Regions from separate parts of the Paenibacillus sp. FSL P2-0121 genome, predicted to be linked through region 1. Evidence: riboswitches for the same ligand, from Rfam matches in the RefSeq annotation. Region 1 holds a riboswitch; the other holds the start of a gene.

Region 1 (5,415 bases):
TTGTTTTAATGCAGAGGCTTCACCAAAACCATACCCCGCCTTCAAGCGGGTGATTAGACTTGCACTTTGAACGAAAGGGAAACTTGGCAAGCGATACATGCGTCGTAGTTGGTAAGATAATTGTGCTTTTACTGAGGTATAAGCGCAGTCCGCAACAATAGCTTTTACCTGCGGCGGAAGATCTTCCCCTGAGGTCATTAGCACTGTAGCACCGCCCATAGAGACGCCGTGAAGCACAATTTGAGCACTGGGCCCAGTCTTTTTAATCATGTATTCAATCCATTGCAAATAATCTTTTCGTTCCGGCCAACCAAAACCAATGTAATCCCCTGCGCTATCTCCATGCCCTCTTGCATCGGGAATTAGGATGTTAAAGCCTAAGTTCTCGTAGTAGATTTTGGCGTACGCCCCCATATCCTTTGCTTTACCTGAATAACCGTGGGCTAGAATGGCTGTGCGTCCCGCAGCACGATTAGATTGGAGTAAGTAACCCCTTAGTTTAAGTCCATCTGCAGATACGATCTCAATATTCTCGAAGCTCTGGCGAGAGACCCAATCCTTCCCCTCCCCCCAAGAAGCTCCGGCAACCGGAGGATCAGCCTTCAGATTAGGATTATTACTTAGAAATACCTTTGGCGCTCGTTTAATAGCAATACCATAGAAGAAAAATCCCACATAGATTAGAATCCCTATGATGATTACAGCGCTAATAATGAACCATATCAATTCGCCTTCGCCATCCCCTCTACATTTCTTTTCCAACAAGAGTATACCATCTACTTAGAATGCACCAAACTATCGCAATCATGACATACAAATAGAGCCGCCATCGGAACACTCCCGAAAGCGACTCTATGTTGATCTACCCTTTATTATTTATTCTTTTTGGAGAACTTGGTTCTCATTAATAATCCGATAAGTGCAAAACCTAAACCTGCTACATAGTAAGGTGCAGGACTTGATTCACCCGTTTTTGGCAATTCCTTCACAGGTGGCTTACCTAATGGGATCGTATCGTCCACTACGATGATTTCATCAGGTGTTGGTGTTGGCGTTGGTGTCACTGCCGGTACCGGACCTAATGGGATCTCATCATCATCAACAAGTACTTCTGTGCTATTCGACGGTGTTGGTGTTGGTACTGGCGATGGTGTCGGCGAAGCTACAGGCCCAAGCGGCACAGGATCTTCTGCAAGAACTATAGTGCCAATTACGGATGATGGCGTTGGTGTCGGGAACACCGAAGTCTCTGGTGTCGACGTTGGTGTTGCTTCAGGCGTTACCGTCGGTGTTGGTGTTGCCTCAGGCGTTACCGTCGGTGTCGGTGTTGCCTCAGGCGTTACCGTCGGCGTTGGTGTTGGTGTCACTGTCGGCGTTGGTGTTGGTGTCGGCGTCACTGTCGGCGTCGGTGTTGGTGTTGGTGTCGGCGTTGGTGTTGGCGTTGGTGTCGGCGTCGGCGTCGGCGTTGGCGTTGGTGTCACTGTCGGCGTTGGTGTTGGTGTCGGTGTTGGTGTCACTGTCGGCGTCGGCGTTGGTGTCACTGTCGGCGTTGGTGCCGGTGTTGGCGTCGGCGTTGGTGTTGGCGTCGGTGTCACTGTCGGCGTCGGCGTCGGCGTCGGCGTCGGTGTTGGTGTCACTGTCGGCGTCGGTGTTGGTGTCACTGTCGGTGTTGGCGTTGGTGTCGGTGTCGGTGTTGGTGTCGACGTTGGTGTCGGTGTCGGCGTCGGTGTTGGCGTTGGTGTTGGCGTCGGCGTTGGTGTCACTGTCGGCGTCGGTGTTGGTGTCGGTGTTGGTGTCGGCGTCGACGTTGGTGTCGGTGTCGGCGTCGGCGTTGGTGTTGGTGTCGGTGTCGGTGTCGGCGTCGGTGTTGGTGTCACTGTCGGCGTTGGTGTCGGTATTGGTGTCGGCGTCGGCGTCGGCGTTGGTGTTGGTGTTGGTGTTGGTGTCACTGTCGGCGTTGGTGTCGGTGTTGGCGTCACTGTCGGCGTTGGTGTCGGCGTCACTGTCGGCGTCGGCGTTGGTGTTGGTGTCACTGTCGGTGTCGGCGTTGGTGTCACTGTCGGCGTTGGTGTCACTGTCGGCGTTGGCGTTGGTGTCACTGTTGGTGTCGGCGTCACTGTCGGCGTTGGCGTTGGTGTCACTGTTGGTGTCGGCGTCACTGTCGGCGTTGGCGTTGGCGTTGGTGTTGGTCCAGGTTCATCACCATCGTATGGATAGTGGTGAAATTCACCACCACCAGTACCTTTGAGTGAAGCCGCCACTAAAGTACCGTTAATCTGACCATTAATAAAATCAACATGAGCATAGGGGGCAAGTATGCTTCCCATTACACCTATGCCTGCCATATCAAGATACGCAGCTTGGCTAAAGTTAAGCAAAATTTTCTTGCTGTTCAACACGTTATTAGGTAGAAATCCGAAGTTTTTCATTTTTACGTTAGAACCATCAATATTAATAATTGCAGTAGATCCTGAAGGAACATTTATTGTAATTCCGTAGGTATTAGAGACGTTATCTCCTGAAACATTAAAAACATTGACCGCAGGATCTGTACCTGTCAGGGTAAGGCTGCCATATTGGTACACTGTTGTTCCATTCGCCGGCAATGCTGCAAGTTCTGCTGATTTGTCCTTCAAAGACTGACCTACGGCTGAAAAGTCAATCGTACTCCCCTGTCTTTTTGTACCACCCTTGAGGAGCGTTACATTCCCTGAAAAATCTCCCCCGTGCACGATATTCCCATAAACAGTACCTCCGTTGAAAGTAAGATGCCCTCCAACAACAAGTGTGTCAGTCAGGGAAACCTCTGCAGCGGTCAACCTATCTCCAACACTATAGTTGGTTAAGTTAACGTTACCTCCAGCAGCAAACCTTCCTTCCGTATCCGAAACTGTTGTTATATCCCCTAGAATAAACACGTTGTAGACCGCTGCAATTCCCAATGTAGAAGAACTACTAGCTCCAGCAACTCCAGCTCCTAATGAGGAAAGCCCACTACCTACCGTCAAAATCCCAGCTAATACAAGCGAGAGTAACGGTTTTATTCTTCTTTTCAAATGGCACACCTCCTAAAACTATGATTTATATTAATCAGAATAATTACCAGAAACTCTAAAGGACCTAACAACAAAAAAGACCGCCAAAAAGAAGTGAAATTCCCTTCTCATGGCAGTCGGACGGTCATTGTGCCTTTAAGACACTTTAGACTCCTGGACTTTGCGTCCCGCCCTTTCAGACGGTTTGCTATTATCATGACTATATATATGTATTACACTGCAAGTCCAGAACTGGTAGCTGAAGCATTCTATCCAATAACAGTCTATGACTTTTAATACTTTTGAATTAATAACAGTTTAGCTCCCGACACCCACAATTGTCAATCAATTCCTTTCGATAATTCCCCGCATTAGTACCACACAAAAAAAGCGCCTAAAGGCGCTTCGCATAAGGTTTTTCATTAAATTTTAAAGTAACTGTATATAGCCCAATATGGATATCCATAAGGGAACACTCAAAATTAAACCAAAAAACAATCCACGCTGGAGGCTGCCCTCTTTTTCCATCATAATTCTCCTTTATTTGCGTTCGATACATTAATTTTTATTATTACAATTTTTAATATAATTTATTCTTCGTTATTAAGTTGTGAATTTAATCACATTGGATAAGCTGTTTAGAAATACCATTGATTATTTTTGGAATATCGGGGTAGAATACGAATATACGTTCCTATTAGAGGTGATGAGATTCATGCATAGAGCAGAAAGCAGGGACAACATGCTGGTGAAATCTTATTTATTGCTTCCGATGATTTTATCAGCTTTCGAACGGGACTCCGCCATTTTATCTACACACTTACGAACACCCGCCCCTTATCTGGAGGTGCTTGGAACAGCTGCTGCAGTAGCTACAACAGATCTAAGGGATGTTCGTGCAGAAATGAGAAGACGGGGAATCAAGGTGTATGAGCAAAACAGACTTAATACTGGAATTGAAGCCAAGTATATATGTCGTGGCTATCATGAACGAATGCTGCTGTTGAATGACATTGTTGCGGCTCAGGCTGCCATCCATATGCGCAGATACCTAGGGCTGGATATTTCATCTTTTAAGAGTTACGAAGAACAGTACCAGATTAAGTAAAGCTGTATAGAAGCCGCTGCGCTCTCTCCCCCCAATCAATTAGTGAACAAAAAAATAGGCCTTACCATGGGAGTTGGCAAGACCTGAGAGAGATATACCACAAAACACTGGGGGGTGTTTGGTGTCTCTAATATATACCTCGAACCTGAAAAATAGCTGATAGGCACATAAAAATTACATTAAAAATATTGTTCGCCGTTCAGAAGTGATTAGAGTGCTCCCACAAGCTTAGCCGACCTTTAGCTGGAATTGGATGGCTTAATGGATGAACCCGTTCAAGCTTCCAGGCAAACCGTCCTTCACTATAGTCGCCAAAATCATATTCATTCCCATTGATCCATTCCCTTAAATCCACCTCTGGAGTAACCACATAACATCCCGCGAGCTGACCTGTAGCAATAATAGCTCCTGTCGGCAAATTATTCGCTGTATAGCCATGTTTCGCCAATACTGATTTGTACGGTTCCTGTTCACAAATCTTTTTGTCAATCCTCACTCCGGCATGGATGCCTAACTCGCCGCGGTAGGCTGTTCTCCATGAACGAGTTTCAAACTCTTTTTCACCAAGAGCAATTAAGGTCGCCCAAGGCTGCCGTATTGTTATACACCGCATGATATTTATCCCCTTCGTTTATGTTGGACGTTTGTCACGGATGCACGGATCTCGATCTCGCGTTGTGTAATCTTGCTCACCTTGACCTGATAAATTAAATAATCCCAACCGTTTGGTCGATACTCATTTCCATCATTGATCGCCTCTAAAATAAGAACATTTATTTTTATTATATACAAACAAAAGTTCTTATGAAAATATCAATACTACAGACATTCACCTGTAACTCCCCAGAATCAATAAAGGTCGTCATAATGGAAAGGCTGCTGTATATTCTTATATTGGGTAATGTACTAACTGCTATGCCTGTGCAACCGATTTTAAACTAATGTCGTAACCACTGGAGGGGAAGGTCCATGATTCAAAAACCACGTACTACTATTAAATGGACTCTTATTTTTGTTTTTTTGTTATTAGTCACCGCCTGTAGTAAGAATGATGAAGTTTTGAAAGGAATTGTACACACAATAGATGTAGAAAATAAAAGAATTTTAGTAATTTCTGAATTAAAAGAAGAAGACTTGAACAAGGAATACAAGGAAATTCTCGAATCTAATGAGTACTCTCAAGCCATTTGGGTAAATAAAGTTGCACCTTCTAAATATAAAAAAGGCGATGAGATTAAAGTGTTTTTTGAAGTAAGTGATGATTCATTCCCT
Region 2 (5,415 bases), 180 kb from region 1:
CTTGCTTACAGCTCCCCGAGGCAGTTTCGTTGTTCGCCACGTCCTTCGTCGGCTCCTGGCGCCTAGGCATCCTCCGTGTGCTCTTATTAGCTTAACCTTGATTTTTCCGCAGGAAAATATCATACGATGACATTCTCTTTGGAATCATCTCACTAATAACATTTACTTGTTTGCACAAGTTGCTAAAAGATGTTCTAAAACGCAAATTCGTTTCGGTATCCAGTTTTCAAGGATCAAGTCTTACTGAGAGCTTAAACTCTCAAAACTGAGCAACGAGTGAGTAACAGGCCTAAACCTGAGTTTTGGAAGCTGAGCTTCCGATTTGAATGTCCTCATTGCAGAGAACGATTCTCCATAGAAAGGAGGTGATCCAGCCGCACCTTCCGATACGGCTACCTTGTTACGACTTCACCCCAATCATCTACCCCACCTTCGGCGGCTGGCTCCCTTGCGGGTTACCCCACCGACTTCGGGTGTTGTAAACTCTCGTGGTGTGACGGGCGGTGTGTACAAGACCCGGGAACGTATTCACCGCGGCATGCTGATCCGCGATTACTAGCAATTCCGACTTCATGCAGGCGAGTTGCAGCCTGCAATCCGAACTGAGACCGGCTTTGATGGGATTGGCTCCACCTCGCGGCTTCGCTTCCCGTTGTACCGGCCATTGTAGTACGTGTGTAGCCCAGGTCATAAGGGGCATGATGATTTGACGTCATCCCCACCTTCCTCCGGTTTGTCACCGGCAGTCACTCTAGAGTGCCCAGCATTACCTGCTGGCAACTAAAGTTAAGGGTTGCGCTCGTTGCGGGACTTAACCCAACATCTCACGACACGAGCTGACGACAACCATGCACCACCTGTCTCCTCTGTCCCGAAGGCCGCCACTATCTCTAGTGGATTCAGAGGGATGTCAAGACCTGGTAAGGTTCTTCGCGTTGCTTCGAATTAAACCACATACTCCACTGCTTGTGCGGGTCCCCGTCAATTCCTTTGAGTTTCAGTCTTGCGACCGTACTCCCCAGGCGGAGTGCTTACTGTGTTAACTTCGGCACCAAGGGTATCGAAACCCCTAACACCTAGCACTCATCGTTTACGGCGTGGACTACCAGGGTATCTAATCCTGTTTGCTCCCCACGCTTTCGCGCCTCAGCGTCAGTTACAGCCCAGAAAGTCGCCTTCGCCACTGGTGTTCCTCCACATATCTACGCATTTCACCGCTACACGTGGAATTCCACTTTCCTCTTCTGTACTCAAGCCACCCAGTTTCCAGTGCGACCTCAGGTTGAGCCCAAGGTTTAAACACCAGACTTAAATAGCCGCCTGCGCGCGCTTTACGCCCAATAATTCCGGACAACGCTTGCCCCCTACGTATTACCGCGGCTGCTGGCACGTAGTTAGCCGGGGCTTTCTTCTCAGGTACCGTCACTCCGGTAGCAGTTACTCTACCGGACGTTCTTCCCTGGCAACAGAGCTTTACGATCCGAAAACCTTCATCACTCACGCGGCGTTGCTCCGTCAGGCTTTCGCCCATTGCGGAAGATTCCCTACTGCTGCCTCCCGTAGGAGTCTGGGCCGTGTCTCAGTCCCAGTGTGGCCGTTCACCCTCTCAGGTCGGCTACGCATCGTCGCCTTGGTGGGCCGTTACCCCACCAACTAGCTAATGCGCCGCAGGCCCATCCCTCAGTGACAGATTGCTCCGTCTTTCATTCTTCTCTCAGGAGAAAAAAGAAATTATCCGGTATTAGCTACCGTTTCCGGTAGTTATCCCAGTCTGAAGGGCAGGTTGCCTACGTGTTACTCACCCGTCCGCCGCTAAGTTACTTTGAAAGCAAGCTTTCAAAGTAACTCCGCTCGACTTGCATGTATTAGGCACGCCGCCAGCGTTCGTCCTGAGCCAGGATCAAACTCTCCAATTAGTATTGAAAAGAGCGATATGCTCATTTTGAAACATCTGACGAGAAAATTAATTCTCTAATTTTGGATTTCACTTACGTGATTTCCTACTCACTCGTTGTTCAGTTTTCAAAGATCAAGTTCTCGTTGGCGCCGTTTAATGTCTCAGCAGCAACTCTTATAATATATCATGTTGTTTTCAGAAATGCAAGCTTTATTTTTCGAAGCTTTTTATCAGCCTCGTCTATATCGCCTGTACGCTGTCTAACAACGCTTACCTATAATACCCCAACTATTAATAGAAAAGCAACCCCTAATATAAAAATAAACAACTAGCTTAATAATTAAGCCAGTTGTTTATTTAATAGAGTTATGTTTCTAGCGACGAACTTAATAGTATTTTGCCGCAGTATATTTGCTTGAGGCTTTAATTAAATCGGTTTTCTTATCACTCTTTGCAAGTCCTGCATCCACTGTAGTATCAATGGTAACCCACTTCCCATTAAGCAACACTTCGTTCCATGCATGATATTGCGTAACGTAGCTTGTATTCCCCATTACCAACTTAGCAGGAACATCTACACTCCGCAGCATTGCGGCAAAAAGAGAAGCGTAATCATAGCAAATCCCTTTTTTAGTAGTCAATGTCTTATCGATGCTTGGAATATAATCAGTAGTTACACTATTAGCAAGAGAGTAATCATATTGTACATTCGCAACTACATAGTTATAGATCGCTTTAACTTTCTCTTCGTCTGTTGTTTTGCCTTGTACTAATTGTTTAGCTTTGACAATCGCTTTATCAGAAGAACTCCATTTCACATTCTGTACGGAGCCCAAATATACGGAATTCGAGTCACTCATGGTTACGTCTACTACTTCGGAATATAATGCTTTGTATTTATTGCCGGTTGTGTTCTCCAGAACAGAAACCTTATAAGTCCCATTTCCTTGTTGCAAAGGGAAGTCCTCAGCTTGTCCAGAAGCATACAAGTTATATGTATAGCTGCTGTTATCTTTGGTGATCATGAGTTTGATTCTTTTATCTTTCGGAATATCATAGTTAATACCAATCACACCTTGAGCCACTTTGGATGTAATCAACCAGCTGGCATCTGCACTTGCAGCTTGAGCTGTACTTACTGGAACTGAAGTCATTAGGACGAACAACGCCACCAGCATAAAATAAACCTTTTTCACGGATAAAACTCCTTTCGGTAGCTGGCTGCCATCCTTTCGGGAAGGCCCTTTAGCTTTGCGTCCCTACCTTTCGATAGGTTTGCCGTTATCGTATAAGTTCTATCTGTTCTAGCTTTACTAGATATAATTGATAGAATCCATTTGAAACAAACAAAAAAAGCCTCTTCATTCGGTAGCTGGCTGCCATCCTTTTGGGAAAAGGCCCTTTAGCTTTGCGTCCCTACCTTTCGGAAGGTTTGCCGTTATCGTGTTTAGCTTTCATAGTATAATACTATCATATTTATAGTTGTGAACAAGACCTAATTTACTAGATTACCCATTATTTTATAAATATCTCCCGGTATTTGTGTTTTCTTGTCATTCACTATTCTCATTTTGTTAATTTGGCATGAACAATCAGCCGATGCGTTGGATTCACTAGCGGATCACATGTAATCAGAGTAAGAATCTTATCCTTGTCATTCCCGTCAAGAACGGAGACGTCACTCGGATCTACTACAGAAATATCATACACCTCATAGTTAAACACCTGATCACTAGTCTTTATCGTGATAACATCCCCCACAACAACCTCATTCAATCTGTTAAACAAACGACCCGTAGTTCTAGCCCGATGCGCCGCGATTGCAGCATTCCCGATCTCTCCAAGGGGTGCCGTTTCTTTCATATGGGCTGCAGCATGTTTCATATTAGCTTTTGTAGCCCCTTCTAATACAGGCAGCTTCAAATCAATCTTATCGATTTCAATTAGTGCGATTACTTTGCCACCGACTGCAATCTCCGGTTCAGGCTTTTCTGTCTCTTGGGGTTGGGGCTGTGCCTGAGCATCCAGAACCGATTCCTCTGCTAACAGCTGAGTAACTTCAGCATACCTGCTCTTCAGATCTGGCTGGGGAGTACTATCGGCAGTGCTTAGTTCAGCCGTTTCTAATAACTTCTCCTGCTGCCTGTCGTTGTACCATTCGTTAGCTGTCGGATATAACATGATAAGTATCCCAGCCAGTATGAGTAGATAGGAGAATTTACGCAATGTTATTCACCTCCGTATATTGTTTCTATGGTTATATACAAATCAAGCAGAAACAGCTACTTGCCTTTAAGCATAGCAACTCCTTCTGCCTGAAATTAATGTTTAAAATACCCATTTACGACTTCCAAAGAAATTGATGATCACCGTGATAAAGGTAACCATCACCTTGGAGATCAAGACTTGAATACCTAGTTTGTCTGTCAACAGATGCATTAACAGCAGTGATATTCCGAGCACTACCAAATTCAGCACGATAAACTTGACCAGCTGTACGCGGTCGAAGCCTTCTTTATTCCCCCGGTTGCGATCACGAAAGGTAACTTTTTTATTCAAAATAAAGCTATTCGCCGTGCCTGCACTATAGGAGATCACCTGCGCCAATGCGTATACCATCCCTAGTGAATTCAACAATGTGAAAATCACAAAATCAATAAGCGTATTGAGCAAACCTACGGCATTAAATTTGAGGAACTGTATGAATGCAGCGCGCAAGTTCTTATCTGACATCATTGTGGTCCTTCCGGCGGTCCAGTTGTTCTTCGTTCTGGTAGCCTTTAGTCTCACTAACAATATATAGCGGTCTATCTTTAGACTCGTCATAAATCCGTCCGATATACTCCCCAATCACACCCAACAGCATCAGAACAATACCGTTAAAGAGCAGATTGACACCTACAATGGAAGCCCAGCCCGGAACCGTCCAGGAGGTGAAAAATATCCTTTGGAACAAGACGAAAAATAAATAGAGAAAGCTAGAAAATGAAAGAAAGAATCCAATATACGTAGCAATCTTAAGCGGCTTATGTGAAAAAGAGGTGATGCCATCTAACGCAAAACGAATCATTTTCTTCAGCGGATATTTGGTTTCTCCGGCAAAACGTTCTTCCCGTTCATATTCCACCATAGTCTGCTTGAAGCCAACCCAGCTCACCAAACCTCTGACATAGCGGTTCTTTTCTTTAAGTCCCCGCAGGACATCACATACCTTACGGTCAATAAGACGGAAATCGCCTGTATCCGTAGGAATATCTACACTTGTCATACTGCTGAGCAGGCGGTAAAAAAGCTTCGCGGTGACCTTTTTGAACATCGTTTCTCCGTGGCGCTTCAGGCGTTTCGCATATACAACGTCGTAGCCCTCTTTCCACTTCTCGATCATTTGCAGAATGACCTCCGGAGGATCCTGAAGATCAGCGTCAATAACAACAACCGCTTGACCTTCGGCATAGTCCATGCCAGCTGTAATCGCTACCTGATGTCCGAAATTACGCGAGAAGTCAATCAGCTTGACA

What was found. A riboswitch is a leader RNA that binds a small molecule or an ion and turns the genes downstream of it on or off. The one in region 1 is predicted to bind cyclic di-GMP.
Region 2: it holds a riboswitch for cyclic di-GMP, as region 1 does, so the genes downstream of both, MKY54_RS03205 (transglutaminase-like domain-containing protein) here and MKY54_RS02435 (choice-of-anchor A family protein) in region 1, are expected to answer to the same signal.

Annotation. Positions count from the first base shown of each region.
Region 1 is NZ_CP150245.1:552,552-557,966, reverse strand. Features, by position in the region: gene MKY54_RS02440 (alpha/beta hydrolase) at 1-765, opposite strand, end outside; gene MKY54_RS02435 (choice-of-anchor A family protein) at 873-3,056, opposite strand; cyclic di-GMP riboswitch class I at 3,165-3,255, opposite strand; gene MKY54_RS02430 (hypothetical protein) at 3,646-4,143, shown strand; gene MKY54_RS02425 (ASCH domain-containing protein) at 4,343-4,756, opposite strand; gene MKY54_RS02420 (DUF3221 domain-containing protein) at 5,113-5,415, shown strand, end outside.
Region 2 is NZ_CP150245.1:732,522-737,936, reverse strand. Features, by position in the region: rRNA gene MKY54_RS03215 (23S ribosomal RNA) at 1-97, opposite strand, end outside; rRNA gene MKY54_RS03210 (16S ribosomal RNA) at 359-1,916, opposite strand; gene MKY54_RS03205 (transglutaminase-like domain-containing protein) at 2,284-3,093, opposite strand; cyclic di-GMP riboswitch class I at 3,107-3,187, opposite strand; cyclic di-GMP riboswitch class I at 3,262-3,344, opposite strand; gene MKY54_RS03200 (class D sortase) at 3,464-4,123, opposite strand; gene MKY54_RS03195 (GtrA family protein) at 4,226-4,633, opposite strand; gene MKY54_RS03190 (glycosyltransferase family 2 protein) at 4,620-5,415, opposite strand, start outside.